2 regions of the Kocuria flava genome follow, and region 1 is predicted to be linked to the other one. Evidence: riboswitches for the same ligand, from Rfam matches in the RefSeq annotation. Region 1 holds a riboswitch; the other holds the start of a gene.

Evidence for each region. Region 1 has a riboswitch for S-adenosylmethionine ahead of AS188_RS00495 (MFS transporter). Riboswitches for the same ligand answer to the same signal wherever they lie in the genome.
Region 2: it holds a riboswitch for S-adenosylmethionine, as region 1 does, so the genes downstream of both, AS188_RS08140 (bifunctional o-acetylhomoserine/o-acetylserine sulfhydrylase) here and AS188_RS00495 (MFS transporter) in region 1, are expected to answer to the same signal.

Annotation. Positions count from the first base shown of each region.
Region 1 is NZ_CP013254.1:108,559-116,141, forward strand. Features, by position in the region: gene AS188_RS00485 (DNA-formamidopyrimidine glycosylase family protein) at 1-315, shown strand, start outside; gene AS188_RS00490 (stealth family protein) at 561-1,976, shown strand; SAM riboswitch class IV at 2,151-2,266, shown strand; gene AS188_RS00495 (MFS transporter) at 2,300-3,778, shown strand; partial or broken gene AS188_RS00500 (LLM class flavin-dependent oxidoreductase) at 3,810-5,015, shown strand; gene AS188_RS00505 (pyridoxal-phosphate-dependent aminotransferase family protein) at 5,011-6,270, opposite strand; gene AS188_RS00510 (8-oxoguanine deaminase) at 6,341-7,583, opposite strand, start outside.
Region 2 is NZ_CP013254.1:1,827,876-1,835,458, forward strand. Features, by position in the region: gene AS188_RS08125 (S9 family peptidase) at 1-617, opposite strand, end outside; gene AS188_RS08130 (CPBP family intramembrane glutamic endopeptidase) at 829-1,626, shown strand; gene AS188_RS08135 (VOC family protein) at 1,750-2,388, opposite strand; SAM riboswitch class IV at 2,610-2,724, shown strand; gene AS188_RS08140 (bifunctional o-acetylhomoserine/o-acetylserine sulfhydrylase) at 2,802-4,178, shown strand; gene metX (homoserine O-acetyltransferase MetX) at 4,175-5,359, shown strand; gene AS188_RS08150 (alpha/beta hydrolase) at 5,391-6,077, shown strand; gene AS188_RS08155 (RNA-binding S4 domain-containing protein) at 6,131-6,373, opposite strand; gene AS188_RS08160 (glycine--tRNA ligase) at 6,675-7,583, shown strand, end outside.

The DNA.
Region 1 (7,583 bases):
GTGCTCTTCCTCGGCCGGGTCCACCCCTTCACCGCGGTCGCCGACGTCCCGGACCCCGGGGCGCTCGTGGACCTCGCGCACCGGCTGCTGCACGTCAACCGCGACCGCTCCCAGCGCTCCACCGTGGGCGGCCCGGCCCGGCGCGGGGAGCAGTTCTGGGTCTACGGCCGGGGCCGGCAGCCCTGCCGCCGCTGCGGGGCGAGGATCACGGAGGCCCGCATCGACGACGCCGAGCTCGGACCCGGCCGCCCCGGCCCCGGCCCGCCCCGCGACCGGGCCGTGTGGTTCTGCGAGCGCTGCCAGCCCCGGGCCTGACCGCCGGGGCGGGCGAGGTCTTATCCTGGGAGCGCCGCAGCCGCGGCACCGACCACGAGGAGACCACCATCGACACCACTGTGCTCGACACCGCCTACTTCCCGGCCCCCGAGGACGGGACGGACGGCGACGAGTTCCGCAGCGCCTCGCGCGCGTCCGCGGCGGCGCTGGAGCAGCGCGAGGACGTCGTGCGCTACAAGGGCCGCTTCGCCCTGCGGATCACCGACCGGACCCCGTACGAGGTCATGGTCGAGAACCTGCTGTTCCTGCGCGGCGTGCTCGACGCCGCCGGGATCGACCACCTGCTGGTGCGCGGCAACGACGAGCGGCCCGTGGTCGCCGTCGACCTGCGCGAGCGCACCCGCCTGCGGGAGGCGCTGGTCGCCGCGGCGGAGGGCGAGCCGTACTACGTCAAGCCCATGGACACCAAGAAGAAGACCTCCGAGCTGCTCGCCGACGGGGAGCTCTCCCACCGCCGCAACGCCCGGGTCTTCCGCCTCTACCGGCCGCACTACGCCAAGCGCTCCCGCCTCTACTACGGGGCGGCGACCGGCGTGCAGATCGAGCTGTGGGAGTTCGGCCGGGACGAGATCCGCCTGCCCGTGGAGAACTCCCTGACCCGCCGCAGCGTCTCCCGCGCCGAGGCCGTGCGCGGGACCGTGGAGCGCTTCGGGCTGCAGTGGGCCACGATCGAGAACATGTTCGCCGACCACGCGAGCGACATCGACTTCGAGATCGACATGGTCTTCTCGTGGGTCGACGGCTCCGACCCCGAGTACCGGCGGGTGCGGGCCTCCTACATGGAGGACGCGGTCGTGGGCGAGGGCGACGACCACGAGGCCCGCTTCCGGCAGGTCGACGAGCTGAAGTACGCGCTGCGCTCGGTGCACATGTTCGCCCCCTGGGTGCGGACCATCTGGATCGCCACCGACTCGGCGCCCCCGGCCTGGCTGGCCGAGCACCCGCGGGTGCGGATCGTGCGCAGCGAGGAGTTCTTCGAGGACACCTCCGTGCTGCCGATCTACAACTCGCAGGCGGTGGAGGCGCAGCTGCACCGGATCGAGGGGCTCGCCGAGCACTTCCTGTACTCCAACGACGACATGTTCTTCGGCCGCCAGATCGGCCCGTCGCTGTTCTTCTCCCCGGGCGGGGTCACGAAGTTCGTGGAGGCCTCCACCCGCATCGGCCTGGGCGAGGGCCACCCCGAGCGCTCCGGGTTCGAGAACGCGGCCCGGGTCAACCGGAAGCTGCTGTGGGAGCGCTTCGGGCGGATCACCACCCGCCACCTCGAGCACTGCGCCGCGCCGCTGCGCCGCAGCGTGGTCACCGAGCTCGAGCAGGAGTTCCCGGAGGAGTTCCGGCGCACGGCCGCCAGCCGGTTCCGCGCCGCGGGCAACATCTCCGTGACGAACTCGCTCTACCACTACTACGCGCTGCTCGCCGGGCGGGCCGTGACCCAGGACACCGCCCGCACCGCGTACGTGGACACCACGACCGAGGCCGGCCTGCAGCGGATGGAACGGCTGCTGGCCAAGCGCGGGCTCGACATGTTCTGCCTCAACGACGGCAGCTTCCCCGAGGTCCCCGCCGCCGAGCGCGCCGAGCGGATGCGCGAGTTCCTGGAGCGCTACTTCCCCGTGCCCGCGCCCTGGGAGAAGTAGCCCGGCTCCCCGCCGCGGCAGGGCGCCGGTGCCCCGCGGGGGCAGGAGCGGGCCTCCCGGCCGGGGACCGGTGCGGGCTCCGGACGCAAGTGTGACGTCATGACGGGCCGGGCCGTGACACGTCGTCGCACGGCTGGGCGCGGGGCGGGCCCGGCCCCTAGCGTCGTCCCCGAGAATCATGAGCTCCGGTGCGAAGCCCTGGCTGGCCGGACGGCAACCCTCGACGCTGTAGCGGGGTGCCCCAGGTGAGGATTCGGCCCGTGTCACCACCGCGCGGGTAAGTACGGCGTCTCGTGCGAGCCGCCCGCCCCCAGGGAGATCCCATGACCGTGCCGCGCCCCGTCGCGCCGTCCCCGCCCGCGCCCCACGGCTCCACCTCGGTGGGCCGGTCGCTGCTGCGCAAGAAGCGGGTGCTGTCCTCCGCCTTCGTCGGCACCACCATCGAGTGGTACGACTTCTACCTCTACGGCACCGCCGCCGCGCTGGTGTTCAACAAGCAGTTCTTCCCCTCCGACTCGGAGCTGGGCTCGCTGCTGGCCTCGTTCGCGACCTTCGCCATCGCGTTCTTCGTCCGGCCCCTCGGCGGGATCGTCGCCGGCCACCTGGGCGACCGGATCGGGCGCAAGGCGCTGCTAGTGGCCTCGCTGCTGACCATGGGCGTGGCCTCGACCCTGATCGGCGCCCTGCCCACGTTCGCGACCGCCGGCTGGTTCGCCGTGGCCGCCCTCGTGACCCTGCGCCTGCTGCAGGGGCTCTCCGCCGGCGCCGAGTGGGGCGGGTCCGCCCTGCTGTCGGTCGAGCACGCCCCCGCGTCCCGCCGGGGCCTGTTCGGCAGCTTCACCCAGATCGGCTCGGCCGCCGGGATGCTGCTGGCCACCGGCGCCTTCGCCCTGGTGCAGCTGCTGCTGACGGACGAGCAGTTCCAGGCCTTCGGCTGGCGGCTGCCCTTCCTCGCCAGCGCCCTGCTCGTGGCGATCGGGCTGCTCATCCGCCTCGGGGTGGACGACGCCGAGGAGTTCCGCGAGCTGCGCGCCCGCGACGAGGTGGCCACCTCGCCCGTGCGCCAGGTGCTGCGCGAGGGCCGCCGCGGGGTGCTCGTGACCATCGGGCTGCGCACCGTCCAGCCCGCCCTGTACTCCGTGCTCACCGTCTACACCCTCACCTACCTCGCCGACCGGCGCGGGGACTCCTCCGCGGGGCTGATCGCGATCCTCGTCGCCTCGGCCGTGGGCCTGGCCTCGGGACCGTTCTGGGGCTGGCTCTCGGACCGGTGGGGCCGGCGCCGGCTCGCGGTGGTCTCCGCCGCGGCGACCGCCGTGCTGATCTGGCCCTACTTCCTGTTCCTGGACCTCGGCCCGCTCGTGCTGCTGCCCCTGGTGTACCTGGTGGTCATGAACTGGCTGCACGACTCGATCTACGGCCCGCAGGCGGCGTGGTTCGCCGAGCAGTTCCCGGTGCACCTGCGCTACAGCGGGGTCTCCCTGGGCTACCAGGTCGGCACGATCGTCTCCGGCGGGATGACCCCGTTCATCGCCGCGGCCCTGCTGGCCCTCGGCGGCGGCAGCCCGTGGCTGATCTGCGCCTACGTGGGCGTGCTCGCCGCGCTGAGCGTCGTCGCGGCCCTGGCCGCGGCCGACCCGGTGACGGACCCGGCGTCCGCGCCGGGGCCCGAGCCGGTGTCCGCGACGGGGTCGGGCCCCGCCCCCGACGCCCCCGCGGCCGGGACCCCCGCCGGCCGCACCGCCCCCGGGGCCGCCGGCGGTCCCGGACGACCCGAGGAGGCCGCCGATGCCCTCGTCTGAGCCCCGCCCCCTGCTCCTGAACGCCTTCGAGATGGCCGTGCCCGTGCACCAGTCCCCCGGGCTGTGGCGCCACCCCGAGGACCGCTCCCGGGACTACACCTCCCTCGCGCACTGGACCCGGCTCGCGCGCACGCTCGAGGACGGCGGGTTCCACGGGATCTTCTTCGCCGACGTCCTGGGCCAGTACGACGTCCACGGCGGCAGCGGGGACGCCGCGGCCCGCGGCGGGGTGCAGTTCCCGATGCTCGACCCCCTCCTGCTCGTGCCGGCCCTCGCGGCCGTCACCGAGCGGATCGGCTTCGGCGTGACCGCCTCGGTCAGCTACGAGCACCCGTACGCCCTCGCCCGGCGGCTGAGCACCCTGGACCACCTCACCGGCGGGCGGGTGGCGTGGAACATCGTCACCTCCTACCAGGACTCCGCCGCCCGCAACCTCGGCCAGGACCGCCAGGTGCCCCACGACGAGCGCTACGACCGGGCCGAGGAGTACCTCGACGTGGTCTACCGGCTGTGGGAGTCCTCCTTCGACGACGACGCCGTGGTCGCCGACCCCGCCGCCGGCGTCTACGTGGACCCCTCCCGGGTGCGGGGCATCGGCCACGAGGGCGAGCGCTTCAGCGTCCCGGGCCCCGCCCTCGTGGAGCCCTCGCCGCAGCGCACCCCGCTGCTCTTCCAGGCGGGGGCCTCGACCCGGGGCCGGGCCTTCGCCGCCAAGCACGCCGAGGCCGTGTTCTTCAGCGGCCCCACCGCCGAGCAGACGGCCGGGTGGGTGCGGGCCGTGCGGGCGGAGGCCGCCGGCCGGGGCCGGGACCCGCGGCGGGTGAAGGTCTTCTCCAACGTCAACGTCGTCGTCGCGGACACCGACGCCGAGGCCCTGTCCCGGCTCGAGGACTACCGCCGCCACGTGGACGTCGAGGCGGCCCTGGCGCTGTTCGCCGGCTGGACGGGGGTGGACCTCTCCGGGGCCGACCCGGACGCGCCGCTGGAGTACGTGACCACGGACGGCAACCGGTCGGCCCTGGCCTCGTTCACCACGCTGGACCCGGACCGGGTGTGGACCCCGCGGCTGCTGGCCGAGTTCGTGAGCATCGGCGGGCGCGGGCCCGTGCTGGCCGGCTCCCCCGCCACGGTCGCCGACGGGCTGGAGCGGTGGGCGCGGGTGGCCGACGTCGACGGCTTCAACGTCAACGCCGCCGTGCGGCCGGGCGACTTCGAGCGCTTCGCCCGCCTGGTCAGCCCGGAGCTGCGCCGCCGCGGCCTGCTGGAGGAGCCCGCCCCGGGGGCCACGCTGCGCGAGACGGTGCTGGGCGAGGGGCCGCGGCTGGCCCCCGACCACTACGGCGCCGGGTTCCGCCCGGTGCCCGCGGCGCGCTAGCGCACCCGCAACGGGCCCGGCCGAGCGCGTCCAGCACGAACGCCGCCGACTCCTCGGTGGCGTTGGGGCCCATGAGCCCGATCCGCCACACGCTCGAGGCGTGCTCCTTGACCCCGGCGCCGATCTCGAGGGAGAAGTGCTCGAGCAGGTGGGCGCGCACGCGCGCGGAGTCCACGCCCTCGGGCACCTTCACCGTGGTCAGCTGCGGCAGCCGGGCGCCCTCGGCGGCGAAGAGCTCCAGGCCCATCTCCTGAAGCCCGGCCTGGAGGGTCTCGCCCGCGCGCCGGTGGCGGTCCCGGACCGCCTCGAGGCCCTCGTCGAGGATCCGCTCGAGGGCGGCGTCGAGGGAGGCGATCATCGCGGTCGGGGCGGTGTGGTGGTAGGTCCGGGCCCGGCCCTGGGCCTCCCCCACGTAGCCGCCGAGCATCCCCAGGTCCAGGTACCAGGAGCGGGGGTGCGGCACGCGCCGGTCGAAGGCCTCGTCCGAGATCGTGAACGGCGCCAGGCCGGGGGCCACGCCCAGGCACTTCTGGGTGCCGGCGTAGCCGATGTCCACGCCCCAGTCGTCGGCGCGCAGCTCGCTGCCGCCGATCGAGGTGACGGCGTCCACGAGCAGCAGCGCGTCCCCCTTGAGCTCGCCCAGGGCGGCGATGTCCGAGCGGACGCCGGTGGAGGTCTCGGCGTGGACGGCGGCGATGACCTTGGGGGCGGGGTGGGCCTCGGCGACCCGCTGCGGGTCCACCGGCTGCCCGTAGGGGAAGTCCACGCGCACGACCTCGGCGCCGCAGCGGGCCGCGACGTCGCACATGCGCTCGCCGAAGAGGCCGTTGACGGCCACGACGACGACGTCGCCCTCCGCCACGGTGTTGACGAAGGCGGCCTCCATCCCGGCCGAGCCGGTGGCGCTCAGCGGCAGCGTCCGCCGGTTGGCGGTGCCCCAGACCTGGCGCAGGCCCTCGCAGGCGCGGTCCATGATCTCCAGGAACGCCGGGTCGAGGTGGCCCAGCAGGGGCCGGGCCAGGGCCTCGGTGGCCTCGGGGTAGGGGTTGGACGGGCCGGGGCCGAACAGGCGGCGCTCGAGCACGCCGGTGGTCCGCTCCGCACGGGTCAGGGTCACGCTGGTCTCCTCGGGTCGGTGGATCGGTCGTCCCGCCAGCCTAGCCGGGGCGGGAGGCGGGGAGCCGGTCTCAGCCCACGAGCCGGCGGGCGGCCGCGGTGTGGGCGGCGATCAGCTCCTCGAGGTCCAGGCCCTCGATCCGCCCGTCCGTCACGAGCCACCGCCCGCCGACCATGACCCGGTCGGCCCGGTCGGCCCCGCACAGCAGCAGCGCCGAGAGGGGGTCGTGGGCGCCGGAGAAGCGCAGCCCGTCGAGGCGGAACATCGCGAGGTCGGCCTGCGCGCCCGGGCGAAGGACCCCGAGGTCCTCCCGGCCCAGCAGCCGGGCGGACCCGCGCGTCGCCCACCCCAGGGCCTGCCGCACCCCGACCTGGGCGCCGTAGCGCAGCCGCTGCACGTAGAGCGCCTGGCGGGCCTCGAGGAGGAGGTTGGAGGCGTCGTTGGAGGCGGAGCCGTCCACGCCCAGGCCCACGGGCGCGCCGGCGTCCTCGAGCTCGAGCGCCCGGCACGTCCCGGAGGCCAGGCGCATGTTGGAGCTGGGGCAGTGGGCCACGCCGACGCCGGCGGCGCCGAGCCGGGCCACCTCGTCGTCGTCGAAGTGGATGCCGTGGGCCAGCCACGTACGGTCCGTGAGCCAGCCGGTGGACTCGAGGTAGTCGACGGTGCGCAGCCCGAAGCGCTCCCGGCAGAACTGCTCCTCGTCGACGGTCTCGGCGAGGTGGGTGTGCAGGCGCACGTCCAGCTCCTGCGCGAGCACGGCCGTGTCCCGCATGATCTCGCGGGTCACGGAGAACGGCGAGCACGGGGCGAGAGCGATCTGGATCCGCGCCCCGGGGCCGCGCTCGTGGTGGGCGGCCACGAGCCGGGCGCTGTCGGCGAGGATCGTCCCCGCCTCCTGCACGGTCTCCTGCGGGGGCAGCCCGCCGTCGCGGCGCCCGAGGCTCATCGAGCCGCGGGTGAGCACGGCGCGCATCCCCAGGGCGCGGGCCGCCTCGACCTGCACGTCCACCGAGTGCTCCATGCCGTCGGGGAACAGGTAGTGGTGGTCGGCGGCGGTGGTGCACCCCGACAGCAGCAGCTCGGCCATCGCGGCGGTCGTGGCCAGGCGCAGGTCCTCGGGGGTGAGCCGGGCCCACACGGGGTAGAGCCGGGTCAGCCAGGGGAACAGGGGGACGTCCACCACCGGGGCCCAGGCGCGGGTGAGGGTCTGGAAGAAGTGGTGGTGGGTGTTGATCAGCCCGGGCAGCAGCACGTGCTCGCGCGCGTCGAGGACGGTGCACGGGCCGGCGGCGGGCGTGCCGCCGGCGGGCACG
Region 2 (7,583 bases), 1.7 Mb from region 1:
GTGTAGTAGACGCTCCGGGCGTCGGGGGAGAGGAACGCCCCGTAGAAGACGCCGGGGATCTCGTCCGCGAGCACGGCGCCGGTGACGAGGTCCTTCACGCGCAGCACGAAGCGCTCGTCGCCGGTGGTGTCCTCGGCCCACGCGAGCAGGCTCCCGTCCTCGGCGACGTCGAAGGAGCCCAGGGCGTAGAAGGAGTGCTTCGCGGCCTCGGCGTCGGCGTCCAGGAGCACCTGTTCCCCGGGCATGGGGGTGCCGGGCTCGACCACGGGCGGGGTCCAGTCGGCGAGAAGATCCCCGGTCGTGGCGGCGGGCACCCGGCAGAAGGACTGGTGGGCCCCGCCCTCCACGGTGCGGGCGAAGTACCACCAGTCCCCGCGCCGCTCGGGCACGGAGAGGTCGGTCTCCCGGGTGCGGGCGCGGATCTCCTCGTAGACCGTCTCCCGCAGCGGCCCCAGGTGGGCGGTGGAGGCCTCCGCGTAGTCGTTCTCCGCCCCGAGGTGGGCCAGCACCTCGGGGGACTCCTTCTCGCGCAGCCACTCGTAGGGGTCCTCGAAGAGGTGGCCGTGGAAGGCGCGCTGGGCGGGGCGGCGGTCGATCCGTGGGGGCTGGACAGTCATGGGGCCATCCTAGGGATCCGCGGACGACGGGCGGGACACCCCGTGGGACGGGGGAGCCGGGGACGGGACACCTCCGCGGGGCGGGGGAGCCGGGGCGCGGGCACCGGGACGGCGACGGGACGGCGGCGGGCCGGACGGGAGCCGGAGCGGGGGCGTCCCGCAGGGCGCCGGGGAACCGGGGCCGGGGAGCGGCGGGACCGATAATGGGCCGATGAGCACCCCCGCCGTCCCCGACCCGCCCGCGACCCCCGGCCGCGCCGCCCCCGTGCTGGGCTCGGCCCGCGCCGACCTGTGGACCCAGGTCCTGCTCGTGCTCGGCGTCTCCCTGGGGGCCTCCGCCGTCTACGCCGTGCTCTCCCTGGCCGAGCAACTCGCCCGGGGGCCCCTGGCCGAGGCGCAGGCGACCCTCAACCCGGCGCTGAGCCCCCTGCCGCTGCTGGACCTCGCCCGCCAGCTCGCCGGCATCGGCCTGGACCTCGTGCCGGTGCTGCTCGCGCTGTACCTGCTCGCCGGCTCCGCCGCGGCCCTGCCGGCCGTGCTGCGCCGGATCGGCCTCGACGCCCGCATGCCCTGGCCGGACCTGGGCCTGGGCGCGGTGCTCTTCCTGCTCATGGGCCTGGGCACCCTGGCCCTGTACGCGGCCGGGCGGGCCCTGGGCCTGACCGCCGCGGTCAGCACCTCGGGGCTGGGGGAGCACTGGTGGACGGTGCCGGTGCTGCTGGCCTCGGCGCTGCGCCACGCGCTGGTCGAGGAGGTCGTCGTCGTCGCCTTCCTCGCCGACCGGCTCACCCGGCTGGGCTGGCGCTGGCCCGCGGTGCTCGCCGCGACCGCCGTGTTCCGCGGGCTCTACCACGTCTACCAGGGCGTCGGCCCGTTCCTGGGCAACGTGGTCATGGGCCTGGTCTTCGCCGAGCTCTACCGGCGCACGGGCCGGGTCATGCCGCTCGTGGTGGCGCACTTCCTGCTCGACGCCGTCGGCTTCCTCGGCAGCGCCTGGCTGCTGGGCTGAGCCCCCGGGCCCGGCGGGACGCGGTACGGCGGCCCGCAGGACGGCGCGAGGGGCGGCGTCCGGCGGCTCCCGGGAGGGGAGAACCACCGAACGCCGCCCCTCGTGGTCCGGGCGGGCGGTGCCTCAGATGGTCACGGCCCCGTCGGGGGTCGTGAACGTCACCTCGAGCAGCCCCGGCGTGCCCTCCGGGTAGCGCCACTCGACCTCGAGGTCCTCGAGCACCTCCTCGACCGGCGCGCCCAGCCAGTCGGTGACCCGCTCCGGGGAGCCCGCGATGGACATCCCGTGCAGGCCCACGTCCGTGATCCGCGCCTGCGAGGGGTGCATCTCGGGGGCGGAGTCGAAGTGCACCATGAACGGCAGCTGCGGGTCCGCGATGAGACCCTTGACGCCGATCTGGTGCCACTGCAGGCACCGGCCGTCCGGGAACACCCGGTGGCCCGGCACCGCCTCGCGCCCCAGGCGCCGCTCGAACGGGGCCAGGTCCTCGACCTCCACGACCCAGCCCAGCCAGCCGCCGCCGGCGGCGGAGCGGGCCCGCACGGCCTGCCCGTAGGGCGCCTTCTCGGCCGCGGGGTGCTGGAGCACCTCGACGACCTCCACGTACTGGTGGTTGGTCAGCGGCAGGATCATGTTGCGGGTGCCGAAGCGCGGGTGCACCCCGCCCTTGACCGGCTCGATGCCCAGCCGGTCGGCGATGCGCTCCGTGGTGGCCTCGAGGCCCTCGGGGCGGCAGGCGTAGGACACGTGGTCGACTCTCATGGGCACATCGTGGCACCCTGTGAGATTCGTCTCCAAATCGGCTCGTCCCGCCCCGACACGGGCCCGCCCGGGCCGCACCGCGCACCGGCGCAGCACCGCCTCCCGGGCCGGTGCACGATCCTGCCCGGCCCGGTGCGCGCAGCGTCCGGGGCCGCCGCGCGGGCCCCGTCGGGCGGCCCCGGCTTGACGCCGCGTTCCCGGACTCAAGAGAATGAGCCGCAGGTCATGAGCGCCAGCACCGAGCCCCAGCTAGCTGGCCGGCAACCCTCCACCGCGGTGGGGTGCCCTGGGTGAAGACCAGGCTCCTCGCGCCCGGCGAGCGAGCAAGCGCGGGTCCTCGGTGCCCGGCCGCAGCCGGCCGCACCGCTCCGGCCGGACACCGGACCCCTGACCATCCGCAAGGAGCTCACGGCATGTCCGAGTCCCCCCGCACCACCACCGACGAGCGGCCCACGCCCGAGAACCCGGGCGGCTGGTCCTTCGAGACCCGGCAGATCCACGCCGGCCAGAGCCCCGACCCGGTCACCGGCTCGCGCGCGCTGCCGATCCACCAGACCACCTCGTTCGTCTTCCCGGACGCGCAGGCCGCCGCGGACCGCTTCGCGCTCGCCGAGCTCGGCCCCATCTACACCCGGATCGGCAACCCGACCACCGAGGTCGTCGAGAACCGGATCACCGCCCTCGAGGGCGGGGTGGGCGCGCTGATGCTCAGCGCCGGCCAGTCCGCCACGAGCTTCGCGGTGCTCAACCTCGCCGGGGCCGGCGACCACGTCGTGGCCAGCCCGAGCCTCTACGGCGGGACGTTCAACCTCTTCAAGTACACCCTGCCGAAGCTGGGCATCGAGACCACGTTCGTCGAGGACCCGGACGACCCCGAGGCGTGGCGGCGGGCCGTGCGGCCCACCACGAAGGCCTTCTTCGCCGAGTCGATCCCCAACCCGCGCAACGACGTGCTCGACATCGAGACGGTCGCGGGCCTCGCCCACGACGCCGGGGTCCCGCTGATCGTGGACAACACCGTGGCCACCCCCTACCTGGTGCGGCCCTTCGAGTGGGGCGCCGACGTCGTCGTGCACTCCGCGACCAAGTTCCTCGGCGGCCACGGCACCGCGATCGGCGGGGTGATCGTCGACGCCGGGCGCTTCGACTACGGCCGCGACCCCGAGCGCTTCCCCGGGTTCAACCAGCCGGACGAGTCCTACGGCGGGCTCGTCTACGCCGAGACCCTCGGCGCGGACGGCCCGTTCGGCGTCAACCTCTCCTACATCCTCAAGGCCCGGGTGCAGCTGCTGCGCGACCTCGGCTCCTCGATCTCCCCGTTCAACGCGTTCCTCATCGAGCAGGGCACCGAGACGCTGTCCCTGCGCATGGAGCGCCACGTGGCCAACGCCGAGGCGGTCGCCCGGTGGCTCGAGGCCCGCGACGACGTCCGCTCCGTCTCCTACGCCGGGCTGGCCTCCTCACCGTGGCACGCCCGCGCCCGCAAGTACGCCCCGCGCGGGGCCGGGTCGATCGTGGGCTTCGTGCTCGACGGCGGGCGGGAGGCCGGCTCCGCGTTCGTCGACGGGCTCACGCTGCACTCCAACGTCGCCAACATCGGCGACGTCCGCTCGCTGGTGATCCACCCCGCCTCGACCACCCACAGCCAGCTGCTGCCCGAGGAGCAGCTGGCCGCCGGGGTCGAGCCCGGCTTCGTGCGCCTGTCCGTGGGCCTGGAGCACGTCGAGGACATCCTCGCCGACCTCGAGCAAGGCTTCGCCGCCGCCGCGGCCCGCGGGGGCGCGGCATGACGGTGGTCCTGCCGCGCGGCGCGGCCGCCCCCGGACCGGTCCGCGAGGACGGGGTGCTGCGCCACGCCGAGATCGGCACGCTGGAGCTCGAGTCCGGGTTCCGGCTGCCCGGGGTGCGCCTGGCCTACGAGACGTGGGGCACCCTGGCCCCGGACGGCTCCAACGCCGTGCTGGTCGAGCACGCCCTCACCGGCGACACCCACGTGGCCTCCGGCCGCGCCCGTCCCGGCGCCCCCGCGGACGAGCAGCGCGCCGCCGAGGCCGGCGGCTGGTGGGAGGGCCTCGTCGGTCCCGGTGCGGCGATCGACACCGACCGGTGGTTCGTGGTCTGCGCCAACATCGTCGGCGGCTGCTACGGCTCCACCGGCCCCGCCAGCCCGGCCCCGCCCGAGGTGGACCCCGAGGGGCGGCCGTGGGGCTCGCGCTTCCCCATGATCACGATCCGCGACGCCGTGCGCGCCGAGGAGGCCCTCGCCGACGCCCTGGGCGTCGGCGCGTGGCGGCTGGTGATCGGCGGGTCGATGGGCGGGGCCCGGGCCCTGGAGTGGGCCGTCACCGTCCCCGACCGGGTGCGCGCCTGCGCCGTGATCGCCGCGTGCGCCCAGTCCAGCGCCGAGCAGATCGCCTGGGGGCAGGCGCAGAACCTGGCCATCCGCCAGGACCCGGACTTCCGCGGCGGCGACTACTACGACGGCCCCGCCCCCGTGGCCGGCCTCGGCCTGGCCCGGCGGATCGCCCACGTCACCTACCGCTCCGCCGCGGAGCTGCACCACCGCTTCGGGCGCACCCCGCAGGGGGAGCGGGACGTGATCGGCGCCCGCCCGGCCGAACGAGGCCGCTACCAGGTGGAGAGCTACCTCGACCACCAGGCCTCCAAGCTCGCCGGGCGCTTCGACGCCAACTCCTACCTCGTGGTCAACGAGGCCCTGATGTCCCACGACGTCGCCCGCGGCCGCGGCACCCTCGAGGAGGCGCTGGCCCGCGCCTCGTGCGAGTGGCTCGTGGCCGCGGTGGACTCCGACCGGCTCTACCTGCCGCACGAGTCCGACGTCCTGGCCGCGGCCCTGCCGGGGGAGGTGCGCCGGCGCACCCTCACCTCGCCCTCCGGTCACGACGGGTTCCTCATCGAGGGCCCCCAGCTCGGGAAGCTGCTCGTGGAGACCGTCCTGCGGGAGGACTGAGCCGTCCGCGGCGGGTGGCACACTGGGGACCATGACCGACGCCCCCGCCGATCCCACGACCGCCCACCCCGGTGCGGCCCCCGCGCCGTTCGCCGTGTGGAGCAACGACGCCGACGCCCGCCCCGGGACCCCGCTGCTCGTGCTGCTGCACGGCTACGGCTCCCACGAGCAGGACCTCATGGGGCTGCTGCCCGCGCTGCCGCCCGAGTTCAGCGTGGTCTCCCTGCGGGCCCCGCAGCCGGTGCAGGCGGGCTACCAGTGGTTCCCGCTCTCCGGCGAGCTCGGCTTCTCCGCCGAGGCGGTCGTGGAGGCGGTGCTCCCGGTGGCCGCCTGGCTGCGCGAGCGCGCCGCCGAGCACCCGAGCACCACCCTGCTGGGCTTCTCCCAGGGCATGGCGATGGCCACCTCGCTGGCCCGCCACATGCCCGGGGAGATCGCCGCGGTCGTGGGGCTGTCCGGGTTCGTGGTCCCGGGGGAGCACCCCGCCTTCGACGACGCCCGGCTGCGGGAGCGGCCGCTGCCGCTGTTCTGGGGCCGGGACCCGCAGGACCCGGTCATCCCGCCGGCGCTCGTGGACGCCACGGCCGAGTGGGCGCTCGAGCACGCCGACGCCATGAAGGTCCAGTACACCGGGATCGGCCACGGCATCGGCCCCCAGGAGCTCGGCCACGTCGGGGAGTACCTGCGCCACGTGGTCCTGGGCGCCCGCGCCTCCTGAGGGCCGCGCCCTCCCGAGAACCCCGTCCCTCCCGGGTGCGGGACCGGAACGGCTCAGTCCGCGGCGGTGATCCGCACGGCGGCGCCGCCGGCGGCGACCACGTCCCCCGGGTGCAGCTGGCGGCCGCGGCGGGTCTCGACCTCGCCGTTGACCCGCACCTGCCCGTCCTCCACGAGAGCCCGGGCCTGGGCCCCGTCCTCGGCGAGGTTCGCGAGCTTCAGCGCCTGACCGAGGCGGATCATCCCGTCGCGGATCGGCAGGTCGTCGGCGGGTCCGGGGTGCTGGGAGGTCGTCATGGGCCCATTCTCCCGCACCCGCCCCGGCACGCCCACATCCTCCGGGCACGCTCCCGCCCCGCGCCCGGACAGCACCCCGGCCGGCCACGGAGCGGCGGCGGCGCGGTGCCGCGGACCGCGGCCGGTCCGGCCCGGGCGGCGGGCCCGTCGACAATTGGCTACCCTGGGGCGAGGACGTCGCACGCGGCGTCCTCGTTCGTGACGGCCGCAGGCCGTCCGCCCCGCGGCGGACACGCCGGGGGCGACCCATCCCACGCGCGTCCGCAGCCGGCGGTCGGGCGAGACCCCGGAGGAAACCCCTATGGCCCCCAAGACCACGCTGGACAACGTCATCTCGCTGGCCAAGCGCCGCGGATTCGTCTTCCAGGCGGGTGAGATCTACGGCGGCTCCCGCTCCGCCTGGGACTACGGGCCCCTGGGCGCGGAGCTGAAGGAGAACATCAAGCACGAGTGGTGGCAGACCTTCGTGCGCGGGCGCGAGGACATGGTGGGCCTGGACTCCTCGATCATCCTGCCCAAGGCCGTGTGGGAGGCCTCCGGGCACGTGGCGACCTTCACCGACCCGCTCGTCGAGTGCCTCTCCTGCCACAAGCGCGCCCGCCAGGACCACCTGCTGGAGGCCTTCGAGGAGAAGAAGGGCCGGGCCCCCGAGAACGGCATGGCCGAGATCCCCTGCCCCAACTGCGGCACCAAGGGGCAGTGGACGGACCCGCAGCAGTTCTCCGGGCTGATGAAGACCTTCCTGGGCCCCGTGGACAACGAGGAGGGCCTGCACTACCTGCGGCCCGAGACCGCCCAGGGCATCTTCGTGAACTTCAACAACGTGGTGACCGCCGCCCGCAAGAAGCCGCCGTTCGGCATCGGCCAGATCGGCAAGGCCTTCCGCAACGAGATCACCCCGGGCAACTTCATCTTCCGCACCCGCGAGTTCGAGCAGATGGAGATCGAGTACTTCACCCACCCGGACGAGGCCGCCCGCTGGTTCGACGAGTGGGTCGAGGCCTGCTGGAGCTGGTTCACCGACCTGGGCATCGACCCGGAGAACATGCGCCGCTTCGACGTCCCGGCCGAGGAGCGGGCCCACTACTCGGCGGGCACGATCGACATCGAGTACCGCTTCGGCTTCCAGGGCAACCCGTGGGGCGAGCTGATGGGCGTGGCCAACCGCACCGACTACGACCTCGGCGTGCACAACGAGCACTCCAACGCG